DNA from 3 places in the Rhizobium sp. BK491 genome. Region 2 is predicted to be linked to each of the others. Evidence: riboswitches for the same ligand, from Rfam matches in the RefSeq annotation. Region 2 holds a riboswitch; each other region holds the start of a gene.
What was found. A riboswitch is a leader RNA that binds a small molecule or an ion and turns the genes downstream of it on or off. The one in region 2 is predicted to bind cobalamin.
Positions count from the first base shown of each region.

Region 1: linked by a shared signal. The riboswitch ahead of nrdH (glutaredoxin-like protein NrdH) and the one ahead of FHX05_RS11435 (aromatic ring-hydroxylating dioxygenase subunit alpha) in region 2 are both predicted to bind cobalamin.
Region 3: linked by a shared signal. The riboswitch ahead of cobU (bifunctional adenosylcobinamide kinase/adenosylcobinamide-phosphate guanylyltransferase) and the one ahead of FHX05_RS11435 (aromatic ring-hydroxylating dioxygenase subunit alpha) in region 2 are both predicted to bind cobalamin.

Region 1 is NZ_JACIAR010000003.1:653,867-658,050, forward strand. Features, by position in the region: gene FHX05_RS17460 (FUSC family protein) at 1-613, shown strand, start outside; cobalamin riboswitch at 735-953, shown strand; gene nrdH (glutaredoxin-like protein NrdH) at 1,202-1,423, shown strand; gene nrdI (class Ib ribonucleoside-diphosphate reductase assembly flavoprotein NrdI) at 1,435-1,830, shown strand; gene nrdE (class 1b ribonucleoside-diphosphate reductase subunit alpha) at 1,818-4,028, shown strand; gene nrdF (class 1b ribonucleoside-diphosphate reductase subunit beta) at 4,049-4,184, shown strand, end outside.
Region 2 is NZ_JACIAR010000002.1:735,467-739,650, reverse strand. Features, by position in the region: gene FHX05_RS11440 (hybrid-cluster NAD(P)-dependent oxidoreductase) at 1-506, opposite strand, end outside; gene FHX05_RS11435 (aromatic ring-hydroxylating dioxygenase subunit alpha) at 509-1,753, opposite strand; cobalamin riboswitch at 1,850-2,054, opposite strand; gene FHX05_RS11430 (DUF6656 family protein) at 2,404-3,018, shown strand; gene FHX05_RS11425 (L-threonylcarbamoyladenylate synthase) at 3,077-4,051, shown strand; gene FHX05_RS11420 (FAD-binding oxidoreductase) at 4,085-4,184, shown strand, end outside.
Region 3 is NZ_JACIAR010000001.1:597,247-601,430, forward strand. Features, by position in the region: gene cobN (cobaltochelatase subunit CobN) at 1-441, opposite strand, end outside; gene cobW (cobalamin biosynthesis protein CobW) at 451-1,500, opposite strand; gene cobU (bifunctional adenosylcobinamide kinase/adenosylcobinamide-phosphate guanylyltransferase) at 1,506-2,030, opposite strand; cobalamin riboswitch at 2,171-2,570, opposite strand; gene FHX05_RS03015 (chloride channel protein) at 2,751-4,184, shown strand, end outside.

The DNA.
Region 1 (4,184 bases), on a different contig from region 2:
CGCCAGCCTGTTCATCCTGCCGACGCGCTCGCGGACCATGGTTTTGGATCGCTTCGGGTCGGCACTCGATGTCATGGCGCAGATCTTGCGAAGGCTCGCAGCCGGCGTCGAAAAGGGGGAGCCGGTATCGGCCACCGAGGCAAATATCGCCCTGCGTCAGTCCTTGATGGCGACAGAAGCGCTTTTGAGCGACGCGCAGCGCGAGCGCGCCTTCTGGCTGACACGACAGGGAATTTCGGAGGCCATTCCCCGTTCGCTCTGGCGCATCCGCAACGACATGACCTATCTCAGCCACATCGTGGAAACACCTTTCCCGCCGGCGATTGTCGAAGCGATCGGGCCGCAGGCAGGCGGAATGCTGGAGGCACAGGCCCGCTTTGCGGAGGCATGCGGCCGGGCGTTGCGTGCCGGTGGTGAAATCGATCCGGATGTGCTTTCGGCAGGCGACGCGGCTTTCGACGCCGCGTTCAGCACTCTTCAGACTTCCGAGGCTGCCCAGTCGATGGGATTTAGCGAAACGGGCCGGTTGTTCGGTCTCGATTTCACATTGCGACGCATGCGCCAGAATTTTCTCGATCTCGCCGACCGCATCCGCGAAAGCAACGTCAATTGAAAGGCTCCAGCCTGTTTTTGGCCAGTCCCAAGTCTCTGCGTTGGGTGCGATGGTCGACATCCATCAACATGGAAATCCGATTGAGGCTGTCGAAGCAGTTGACGCAATTTTAACCGAGGATACTATATATAGTGTTCGAGGTTCTTCTGATTCGCAAGGATTGGAGGCTAAGATGGGAATCCGGTCGGCGAGCATGATGATTGCCAAGCCGGAGCTGCCCCCGCAACTGTGAGCGGCGAGCATTCGTTTGATGACGTCACTGGGGCCTTGTGTCTTGGGAAGGCAGGACGAATGTTATGACCCGCGAGCCAGGAGACCTGCCTTGAGCAACAACGTCCACGGGCGGGGTGTCCGACTGGCGAGCGATGGTTCATGCGGCAGGATCGCCGTCATCGCTTCCTTGAAGACCCCGCATGAATAACTTCGGGGTGAAGTCCATGTTATTGAGTATTCATAGTCGCCCGCGCGAATGACGGCCGCTGAAATGCGTCCGGCCGCCGGCTAGGCTTACCTCCACTTTTCACCCGCCGAGCGGGCATCATCCGATGCCCGAGCGATTTTCTGTGCCCATCCATACGAGGATACCTCATGAGCATTACCGTCTACAGCAAACCCGCCTGTGTCCAGTGCACGGCAACCACCCGCGCGCTTGATCGCCAAGGCATCGACTACACCATCGTCGACGTATCGACCGATGCCGCCGCCTATGAGCTGGTGCAAGGTCTCGGCTATCGTCAGGTTCCGGTTGTTGTCGCCGGTAAACTGCATTGGGCCGGCTTCCGTCCCGACATGATCAGCACCCTCGCTTAAGGATCCGGGCCGTGGGCGAGATCGTCTATTTCTCCAGCCGGTCGGAAAATACCCATCGCTTCGTTGTCAAGCTCGCATTGCCGGCTGCTCGTATCCCGCTTGCCGCGGGCGACGAGTTTCGTGCGACCTCGCCCTACGTCCTGATCGTCCCGACCTATTGCGGCGAAGGCGGCAAGGGGGCCGTGCCCAAGCAGGTGATCCGCTTCCTCAACGATGCGGGCAACCGTTCGAACATCCGCGGGGTCATCGCCGCGGGCAACAGCAACTTCGGCGCGACCTATGGGATCGCCGGCGACATCATCTCTGCCAGATGCCAGGTACCGTATCTCTATCGGTTCGAACTTCTGGGCACGGATGAGGATGTCGCCAATGTCAGACACGGATTGGAACGATTTTGGACACGCTAAGCTCTTCTTTGTCGCGGGATGCAGGCGAAAAAACGCAGAGCACTTTTCCTGCTCCCGCGAATGACCGCCCGGCAAAGGCCCCGGAGACGGCCTTGGATTATCACGCCCTGAACGCCATGCTGAACCTCTATGACGAGCACGGAAAAATCCAGCTCGACAAGGATCGCATGGCGGCGAAGCAATACTTCCTGCAGCACGTTAACCAGAACACGGTCTTTTTCCATAACCTTAGGGAAAAGCTCGATTATCTGGTGACGGAAGGTTATTATGAGCAGGAGGTGCTCGACCAATATTCCTTCAATTTCGTGCGCGATCTCTTCGATCACGCCTATGCGAAGAAGTTCCGTTTCCCGACTTTCCTCGGCGCCTTCAAATACTACACCAGCTACACGCTGAAGACCTTCGACGGAAAACGTTATCTCGAGCGTTATGAAGACCGCATCTGCATGGTCGCGCTGACGCTGGCGCAGGGCAGCGAGCAACTTGCCCGCGATCTGGTCGACGAGATCATCTCCGGCCGGTTCCAGCCGGCAACGCCGACCTTCCTCAATGCCGGCAAGAAGCAGCGCGGAGAGCTGGTCTCCTGCTTCCTGCTGCGTGTCGAAGACAATATGGAATCGATTGGCCGCGCCATTAACTCGGCTCTGCAGCTTTCGAAACGCGGCGGAGGCGTGGCGCTATCGCTCACCAACATCCGTGAGGCCGGTGCGCCGATCAAGCACATCGAGAACCAGTCGTCCGGCATCATTCCCGTCATGAAGCTGCTGGAAGATTCCTTCTCCTATGCCAACCAGCTTGGCGCGCGGCAGGGGGCGGGCGCCGTCTATCTGAACGCCCACCACCCGGACATCATGCGCTTCCTCGATACCAAGCGAGAAAATGCCGACGAGAAGATCCGCATCAAGACACTGTCGCTCGGCGTGGTCATTCCGGACATCACCTTCGAGCTCGCGAAGAACAACGAGGATATGTATCTCTTCTCGCCCTACGACGTGGAGCGCGTCTACGGCGTGCCGTTTACCGAAATCTCGGTGACGGAGAAGTATCGCGAGATGGTGGGCGACAGCCGCATCCGCAAGAAGAAGATCAAGGCGCGCGAATTCTTCCAGGTGATCGCCGAAATCCAGTTCGAGAGCGGCTACCCCTACATCATGTTCGAGGACACGGTGAACCGCGCCAATCCGGTTGCCGGCCGCATCACCATGAGCAATCTCTGCTCTGAAATCCTGCAGGTCAGCGAAGCCAGCGAATACAACGACGACCTCGCCTACAAGCATATGGGCAAGGACATCTCCTGCAATCTCGGCTCGCTCAACATTGCTGCCGCGATGGACAGCCCCGATTTCGGCAAGACGATCGAAATGTCGATCCGCGCGCTGACGGCTGTCTCCGACATGAGCCATATCTCCTCCGTACCGTCGATCGAGAAGGGCAATGACGAAAGCCATGCGATCGGCCTCGGCCAGATGAACCTGCACGGCTATCTCGCCCGCGAGCGCATTTTCTACGGTTCGGAAGAAGGCGTCGATTTCACCAATATCTATTTCTATACGGTGACCTACCACGCCATTCGCGGCTCGAACCTGCTTGCGGTCGAGCGAGGCCAGAGCTTCAAGGGCTTCGAGAATTCGAAATACGCCTCCGGCGAATATTTCGACAAATATACGAACCAGGAATGGAAGCCTGCGACCGAACGTGTCGCGGAGATCTTCGAAAAGGCCGGCATTGCCGTTCCGACCCAGGAAGATTGGCTGGAACTCAAGAAAGCCGTGATGGAAGGCGGGCTCTATAACCAGAACCTGCAGGCCGTGCCGCCGACGGGCTCGATCTCCTATATCAACCACTCGACCTCTTCGATCCACCCGATCGTCTCCAAGATCGAGATCCGCAAGGAAGGCAAGATCGGCCGCGTCTACTACCCGGCTGCCTTTATGACGAACGACAATCTCGATTACTACCAGGACGCCTACGAAATCGGTCCGGAAAAGATCATCGACACCTATGCGGCCGCGACCCAGCATGTGGACCAGGGCCTGTCGCTGACGCTGTTCTTCCGCGACACCGCGACCACGCGCGATATCAACAAGGCGCAGATCTATGCCTGGAAGAAGGGCATCAAGACCATCTACTACATCCGGCTTCGCCAGATGGCGCTCGAAGGCACGCAGGTTCAGGGCTGCGTTTCCTGCACGCTCTGAACCTTTGAGGGACGATGACAATGAACATGCAATTCAAGCCGGCAAGCCGCGTTCGCGCCATTAACTGGAACCGCATTGACGACGACAAGGATCTCGAAGTCTGGAACCGCCTGACCGGTAATTTCTGGCTGCCGGAAAAGGTGCCGCTGTCGAATG
Region 2 (4,184 bases):
TCCGTCGGGCTGCGCGAGCAATTGACGAAAGTAATGTCAGACAGTGGTGCTATGTCCGACATATACCGCGTCATCGACATCATCGGCGTGATGCCGGAGCCGGCCGAGACGAAGAGATATTTCTCGCCCGGATGACGGATGTGGCTGAAATCGCCGAGCGGGCCGAAAGCCTTGATGCGCATGCCCGGCTTCAGGTTCTCGAACATCCAGCGCGTGCCGATGCTATCTTTCTGCGCCTTCACCGTCACGGCGACCGAGAAGGGCCGTGACGGCGTGGACGACAGCGTATAGGTGCGCATGACCGGCTCCGGAGCCGCCGGCAGCTCCAGCGTCACGAACTGGCCCGGCAGATAGCGGAACCAGTTGTCCTTGTCGGACCCGAAGGTGAAGGTCATCACATCGGGCGCTTCGGGCGTGACTGAGAGACATTCGAGCAGATGCTGCCTGTCGCTCCAAGGCTGCATTTGGTCGAGATGGCGATGCGGAAGGGAGACGGCCATGTTCATGCTCAGGCAACTGCCGACAGCTTGGCCTGGTCGCCTTGCAGCCGGTTGATCATGAAAGTCGTGTACCATTCGACGAACTGCATGACGCCGCCTTCATGGATTTCCGAATAGGGACCGGGCTCATAGGCAGGCGAGCGGATGCCGAAGGCATTTTCCTCGACGATGCGGCGGTCCTGATCGTTGGTTTCGGTCCAGACGTGCGTCAATTCCTCGAGATTGTAGTCGACGCCTTCGACCGCATCCTTGTGAACGAGCCACTTCGTGGTGACGGCGGTTTCCTCGGCGCTGATCGGCAGGACACGGAAGGAAATCGCGTGGTCGCCGAGCATGTGGTTCCATGTCGTCGGATAGTGGAAGAGCAGCATGGTGCCGATGCCGTTGATCGTCACGTCGGGCGAGAGCGGCCGCCTGACGGCATTCTGGCCGGACATGGTGTAGCTTTCGGCGCCTTCGATCAGTGGCATGCGAGCGGTGCGGAACTGTCCGTCAGGAGAGATCTTGAATTCGCTCGGCAGACCCGCGGCTTCGCAGCGCGCCCAGTGCTCGGTGATGACGGGATCGTTCATCGCGCCCTGTACTCCCGTCACGGTCGGCGCTTCCGGGAAGGTGCGGCACAGTTCGGGGTGATTGGCCGCGCAATGATAACACTCGCGGTTATTTTCCCAGACGAGCTTCCAGTTGCCCTTCTCGATAATGGTGCTCTGGAAGGCGACCTTGGCTTCGCTGATACGATGCGGGGCCATGTAGGGCTCGATCGTGGCGCGAACCGGTGCGAAATCGGGAGCGTTCTGCGCGAGGCAGATGAAGATGTAGCCGCCGACACTTTCGCAGTGAACCGGCTTCAGCGAATACTGGCTCTTATCGAAATCCTCTGCCATCTGTCGGGCAAAGAGCAGCGAGCCGTCGAGTTCGTAAGTCCACTGGTGATACGGGCAGACGAGCTTTGCCGACGATCCGCGCTCGGTCGTGCAGACGCGCGAGCCGCGGTGGCGGCAGCTATTGTGGAAGGCGCGGATGACCTGATCGCGGCCACGGACGATGACGACGGGATAATCACCGATCTGAACGGTGAAGTAATTGCCCGCACGCGGCACTTCGCAATCATGGCCGATGAACAGCCAGTCGCGATAGTAGATCGTCTCCATGTCGAGCTTGAAGTATTCCGGATCAGTGTAGAAGGGTTGCTCCAGGCTGAAACCCGTCCGGTGGTTCTTCAGTTGCCGCAGAACTTTGCTGCCGATATCCATTTGCCTATCCTTGCGCAATACCGGAAGACGAGCAGAGGACATGCAAGGCCGTTGGGAACGGCCGAAAGCAATCCCCCGACCGCCCGCCGCGGTCAGTAAACCATATGTGCCCAAGGCTGGTTTCCGGGCTCTGGAGCGGCCCTGTTGCCAGGACCCCATGGCACCTTCCCAGACCAATCGGCCCAGTGGCTTTATCCGCCATGCCTCACTCCACCACCGTTGCGGGGGCAGCGCCGGATTTTGACCGGCTTCCCAATTCTCCGTCTCCCTAGCAGGCGGCACCTTGAGATTGATATCATCATAGCTCTCGGCCGCGTCTGCCGCTGCGCTGCAATGCGACATCGGCTTCGAATTTGACGACAGGTAAAACCGGACGATAGGACGGTTGTATGGCGTGAGAATATTGACAGGCAATTCAATTACTTGGGCGCTTGCATCGGAGATGGTCAAAGCATCGCATATCCATTCCGCCAATGACGCTTTATCCTGATTGCGACAGGTCAGCGAATGGCGGGTAATCAGGGGAATAATTGGGCGGCAGAAAGCGCCAACGGAGCCGCTATCGGGGCGCCTTCAATCCGGCACGATCAAGCTCGGCTCAAGCTTCGTGGTTCATCATGTCACCAAAGAGTTTTATAGCGAGATCCGGCATGGCCAAACTCAGATATTTCGACGCTGGGAAGCCCGCCGAGCCCGAACCGGCACAGCCGATATCGACGGGGTATACCGAATTCCTGCGTACCGGCCGTATCAACCGCAACAGGCCGCATTGGCTGGCGGAAGAGCGGGAATACCTCACCCACGAACAGGTGGCCGAACGCACGGCGCTGAAGCTCAGGGACGCCGGCGAGAAGACCCATGACCGGCTCAACAATTTCCATAGGTCCATCCGCTTTCCGAAGCTCATCTTTCATCACACGCTGAAGGACACGCCGCATCTCGGCTATTGCCACGTTACCGCGGCGCGGACGCAGTTCGCGCATTATGAGGACGTGAACTGGGCTTTCTATATCGCCAATTTCTTTGCCCGGATCGGCCAGGAAGCGAACTTCTTCGAAGACATCAGCCTCAAATATTCGCGGATGTATTTCGCTGTCGCCATCCATCCGGACAAGGAAGCCGAAGACAAGAAGCTGACGATCAACCGCGATGTCAGAGGCAACGGAGTGTTGTTCCACACCCACGATCCGCAGATCGCCATCCGCAATGTTCTTCTCCTCGGCGCCCGCAACGAGCAGCTCCGCGACATCATTCGCCAGCTTTGACGATTGATCCGAAAACTCGAAGAGCATAGAAACGGCCTGAACTGCAAGCAGGCAGGCCATGGCACGACACATAGACATTCTCGAACATCCGCAAACGGCAATAGAAGTGGCGACGGCGACCCTTGCCGAGGGTCTGCCGATCGGGCTGCCGACAGAGACGGTCTACGGCCTTGCCGCCGATGCCACTAATCCCGCCGCCATTACCCGGATCTATGAGACGAAGGGCCGGCCGCGCTTCAATCCGCTGATCTGCCATATGAGCGATCTCGCCATGGCCGAGCGCTATGCGATCTTCGACCCCATCTCGCGCAAGCTCGCGGAAGCCTTCTGGCCCGGGCCGCTGACGCTGGTGCTGCCGCTCCAGCCCGATAGCGGCATCCATCCGCTGGCAACCGCCGGCCTCGACACGGTCGGCATCCGCGTGCCCCAGGGCTTTGCCGGCGAGCTGATCCGCGCCTTTGATCGCCCCCTTGCCGCGCCGAGCGCCAATACTTCTGGCAAGATCAGCGCCACCAGCGCCGATCATGTGGACGACGATCTCGGAGAGCGGATCACGCTCATCCTCGACGCCGGGGCTTCGGTCGTCGGCGTGGAGTCGACCATCGTCAAGGTTGAGGATGGCGAGATGCGCCTGCTGCGGCCCGGCGGGCTGGCGGCAAGCGAGATCGAACGGGTAGCCGGCAAGGCGCTGAAGCGCAAGAAGAAGGCCTCCGCTGCCATCGAGGCGCCAGGCATGCTTGCTTCGCATTATGCGCCGGGAGCGGCGGTGCGGCTCGACGCCACGGAGGTTTCCGCAAGCGAGGCGCTGATTCGCTTCGGCACGCCAAACATTCCCGGCAGCGAGAATGCCGTCGCTGTGCTGGATCTGAGCGCCCGCGGCGATCTTTCGGAAGCTGCCGCAAACCTTTTCGACTTCATGAAGCGCGCCGATGCCACCGGTGCAACGACAATTGCCTTTTCGCATATTCCCGACGAGGGCCTCGGCGAGGCTATCAACGACCGGCTGCGCCGCGCGGCCGCGCCTAGAGACTAAATCGGCCCGACACCATCAGGCAAAGGAAACGCCATGAGCAGCTCCGCCTCCTCTTCCGACCTCCTCGATCGCTTCGCCGCCATCGTCGGCGAAAAACATGCCGTGCGGGACCCGGCGGAAATTGCGCCGCATC
Region 3 (4,184 bases), on a different contig from region 2:
GGAATTCGCTTCCCCGCCCTCGATCAGATAGGACCAGAGCGCGTTGAGATCATCGAGCGCAACGTTGGAGAATGGCGTCAGCCCAGGATCCGGCTTCGAATCCCCCGGCAGCACCGCAATCAAGGCGCCCTGGCGCGCCGCGCAGGCATGCAGCGCTTCCAGAGCATAATGGAAGTAACTCGCCCCTCCCAGCGCCCGCACGATGATGAGCTTCGCATGCCGCGCTGTCCTGTCGACATAGGTATCGACGGACATCGGATGCTTGAGGCTCATCAGGCTTGCAAGCCGAAGGGAACGGTCGCCCTCACCATGCGCCGCGGCAATCGCCGCAAGCTCGGTATCGGCAGCCGACAGAAAGAGGATATCGCCGGGCGACTGCCCAAGGTCGATCGCCTCCTCGCCGTCGCTGATCGTTCCCTTCTGTGCCAGGAGGAGATGCATGGATTTCCCTTAGGCCAGCGCCTCGATCGCCTTGCGCACGATCGTCTCGTCCATCTCGTGCAGACCGATCACCACGAGCCGGGTCGCGCGAGCTTCGCCCGGTGTCCAGGGGCGATCGAAATAGGTGTCGATGCGGCTGCCGACGGCCTGCACCTGCAGGCGCATGGGCTTGCCGGGGACATCGACAAAGCCCTTGAGGCGCAGCACGTCATGCTCCGCAATCACGCCCTTCAGCGCATCGACGAAAGCCACCGGATCGGCGATCGGGCCAAGCTCGACGACGAAGCTGTCGAACTCGTCGTGATCGTGCGGCGTGCCGTCCTCATGCTCCAGCTCGTGATGGGATTTGCGGTTGACAATATCGTCTTCCGTGCCGATTCCGAGGCCGAGCAGGATGGCGGCCGGCACATCGCCGTTCTTCGCTTCGATGATCGTCGGCTTGCGGACCGTGCGCGAGGCAACCTCGGCGCGGACGCGGCCGAGACCGTCGATATCGATCAGGTCGGTCTTATTGAGCACGATCAGATCGGCGCAGGTCAGCTGGTCCTCGAAAAGCTCTTCGATGGGGCTTTCGTGGTCGAGCGAATCATCCTCGACGCGAGCGGCTTCGACAGCGTCATGATTGTCAGCGAAACGGCCGGCAGCAACGGCGGCACTATCGACCACGGTGATGACGCCATCGACGGTGACGTGGGTGCGGATGTCGGGCCAGTTGAAGGCAGCGACCAGCGGCTGCGGCAGAGCAAGGCCTGACGTTTCGATGACGATGTGATCCGGGCGCGCATCGCGCTCTAGAAGCTTCGTCATCGTGGGGATGAAATCGTCGGCCACGGTGCAGCAGATGCAGCCATTGGTCAGCTCGATGATATCGTCTTCGGTGCAGTTCTCCGCGCCGCAGCCCTTCAGCACGTCGCCATCGACACCGAGATCGCCGAATTCGTTGATGATGAGCGCGATCTTCTTGCCGCCGGCATTCTGCAGGAGGTTGCGGATCATCGTCGTCTTGCCGGCTCCGAGGAAGCCGGTGATGACGGTGGCGGGAATCTTTTCCTGGTTCATATGCATCAACCCTTCATTTTCAGCGGCAGGCCCGCTGCGATAAAATAAACTTCGGCACTCGCCGCTGCGACCATTTGGTGCAGACGGCCGGCATGATCGCGAAACGCGCGCGCCATGCGATTTTCCGGCACGATTCCCAAGCCCACCTCGTTGGAGACGAGAACGAGCCTCGATCGTGCGGTCGGCAGAAAGGCGGTCAGGGCGGCAAATTCCGCCGCCATGTCACGCTCGGCCATCATCAAATTGGTGACCCATAGCGTCAGGCAGTCGACAAGCACGGCTCGCCCCTCGGCATCGATGGCGGCAAGCTGCCCGACAAGATCGATCGGCTCCTCATGCGTCTGCCAGAGATCGCCGCGGTCGGCACGATGCTTTGCGATGCGCTCGCGCATCTCCTCATCCCATGCCTGCCCTGTCGCCACATAGTGACGTTCAAGACCAGTGTCCAAAACCAGGGATTCGGCAAACCTGGATTTGCCGGAACGCGCGCCCCCAAGGACGAAGACTGCTCGGGAAGTCGAAGACGACATACGCTATGCCCGCTCCCACGCGGAAGCGAGGGTGGGCAGCACATCGCTGGAACCGGAAAACGGGCGCCTACACGCCGAAAACTCGTCTTGCGCCATGACAACCTCCGTGCTGGCAGCGGAACTTACGTCCCAGAACAGGCTCTGTGCCCGGCACGCATGGCAGGTCTCCTGGCTCGCGGATAAGGCGCCGCGACGGGGGCAGACCGAAACCGGTCGCCCCCAATCGTGCACAAGCGGGTCTTTCTCGCCTTCCCGGCAATGCATCATGAAAAGGCGGACGATTCGTAGAATAAGAGGCGTCCAGCCCCGGTTAATCATGATGCCACGCCAGTGGCTTTTTCGACTTGAGCCTGTCCCGCCCCGTTCGCCCCATGCGAACCATCGACAGAACAGGCTTCGAACCGAATGAAAGACCCTGACCGCTCTACAGTCGCGGGGTCGGCTGTGATGAGAACGCCCGAATTGGGTCCGTCCCTTCACATTCCCTTTTCATCCCATGCGGCAGATCGCCGCTCGGGAACCATTCGTTATGCCGGCAATGATTAGGCTTTCACTTACGTCAAGTCAATCAAGGGCATGGATGCGACCTGCGCCGTCCCGATTGCGAAATCGGCGGAAAATTCTCATGAAACCAGCGGCTTTTTTGCCGTATTTCTTTGATGTTAGGAGTTTATAGAGGGTAAGCTCTCACATTCGAGTAAAACGTATCGTCCGTTTCCCATGCTGCAGAAATTCCAACCGCGACGCCTCGGCGTCTTCTCGGCCCTATTCGATCTCGGTCGCTTCAGGGCATTGCTGCGCCGTGGCGAATTGGGACTTGTCTTCGCCGGAGCGCTGGTAGGCATAGTATCCGGCTGTGCGGTCACGGCGATGAGCTATATCTCGCGCAAACTTCACAGCGTCATCTATGGCATAACCGACTACGAACGCTTGAGTTCGGCGGCGATGGCAATTCGGGACAAATCGGTAGTGTTCATCGCACCAATCGCAGGCGGCATCATTCTCGGCATCCTGCTCTACATATTGTCCCGCACACGCAAAAAGCCGATGGTCGATCCGATCGAAGCCAATGCGCTGCACGGCGGTCGCATGTCGCTCACCGACAGTATCATCGTTGCCGTGCAGAACCTGATCTCGAATGGATTCGGCGCCTCTGTCGGGCTTGAAGCAGGTTACACACAGATTGCCGCCGGCATCGCCTCCAAATTCGGCTACAAGATGCAGATGCGCCGCGCGGATCTGCGCATGCTCGTCGGCTGCGGCGCGGCCGGCGCCATCGCCGCCGCTTTCAACGCGCCGCTCACCGGCGCCTTCTACGCCTTCGAGCTGATCATCGGCAGCTATTCGATCGTGACCCTGACACCCGTCGTCGTTTCGGCGCTGATATCCACAATGATCGCAAGACTGCTTGCCGGCGACGACTTTGCCATCGATATCGATCACTTCGGGGCGATCGTGCCGGCGGATTATCTTCCGGCCATCCTGCTCGGCGCCTTCTGCGCCGGTATCGGCATCCTGATCATGCAGGGCGTCGCATGGGTCGAGGAACTGGCGCGCAAAAGCTCGATCGCGCCGCCTTTCCGCCCTGCACTTGGCGGCTTGGTGGTGGGAACACTGGCGTTGATCTCGCCACAGGTTCTGTCTGCCGGCCACGGCGCCCTGCATCTTAACCTATCGGCCGATGTGACGCTGAGTGCACTTGTCGGCGTCTTCGTCCTGAAGTCCCTGGCATCAGCGGTCTCGATCGGCTCCGGCTTCAGAGGCGGTCTCTTCTTTGCGTCGTTGTTCATGGGTGCGCTGCTCGGCAAGATCTTCGCTTATTGCGCACCTTATTTCGATCACGCCACGCTGACGCCGGCCGTCTACGCAGTCGTCGGCATGAGCTCGCTTGCCGTCGCGATCATTGGCGGGCCGCTTACCATGACCTTCCTGGCGCTCGAAATCACCGGAGATTTTCCGATCACCGCCCTGGTTCTGGCGGCGGTCATCACCTCCTCGCTGGTGGTGCGCACGACCTTCGGCTACTCCTTCGCCACATGGCGCTTCCATTTGCGCGGCGAGAGCATCCGCAGCGCTCACGATGTCGGCTGGATCCGCAACCTGACCGTCGCCCGCATGATGCGCCCCGATGTGCATACGGCCAGCATCGACATG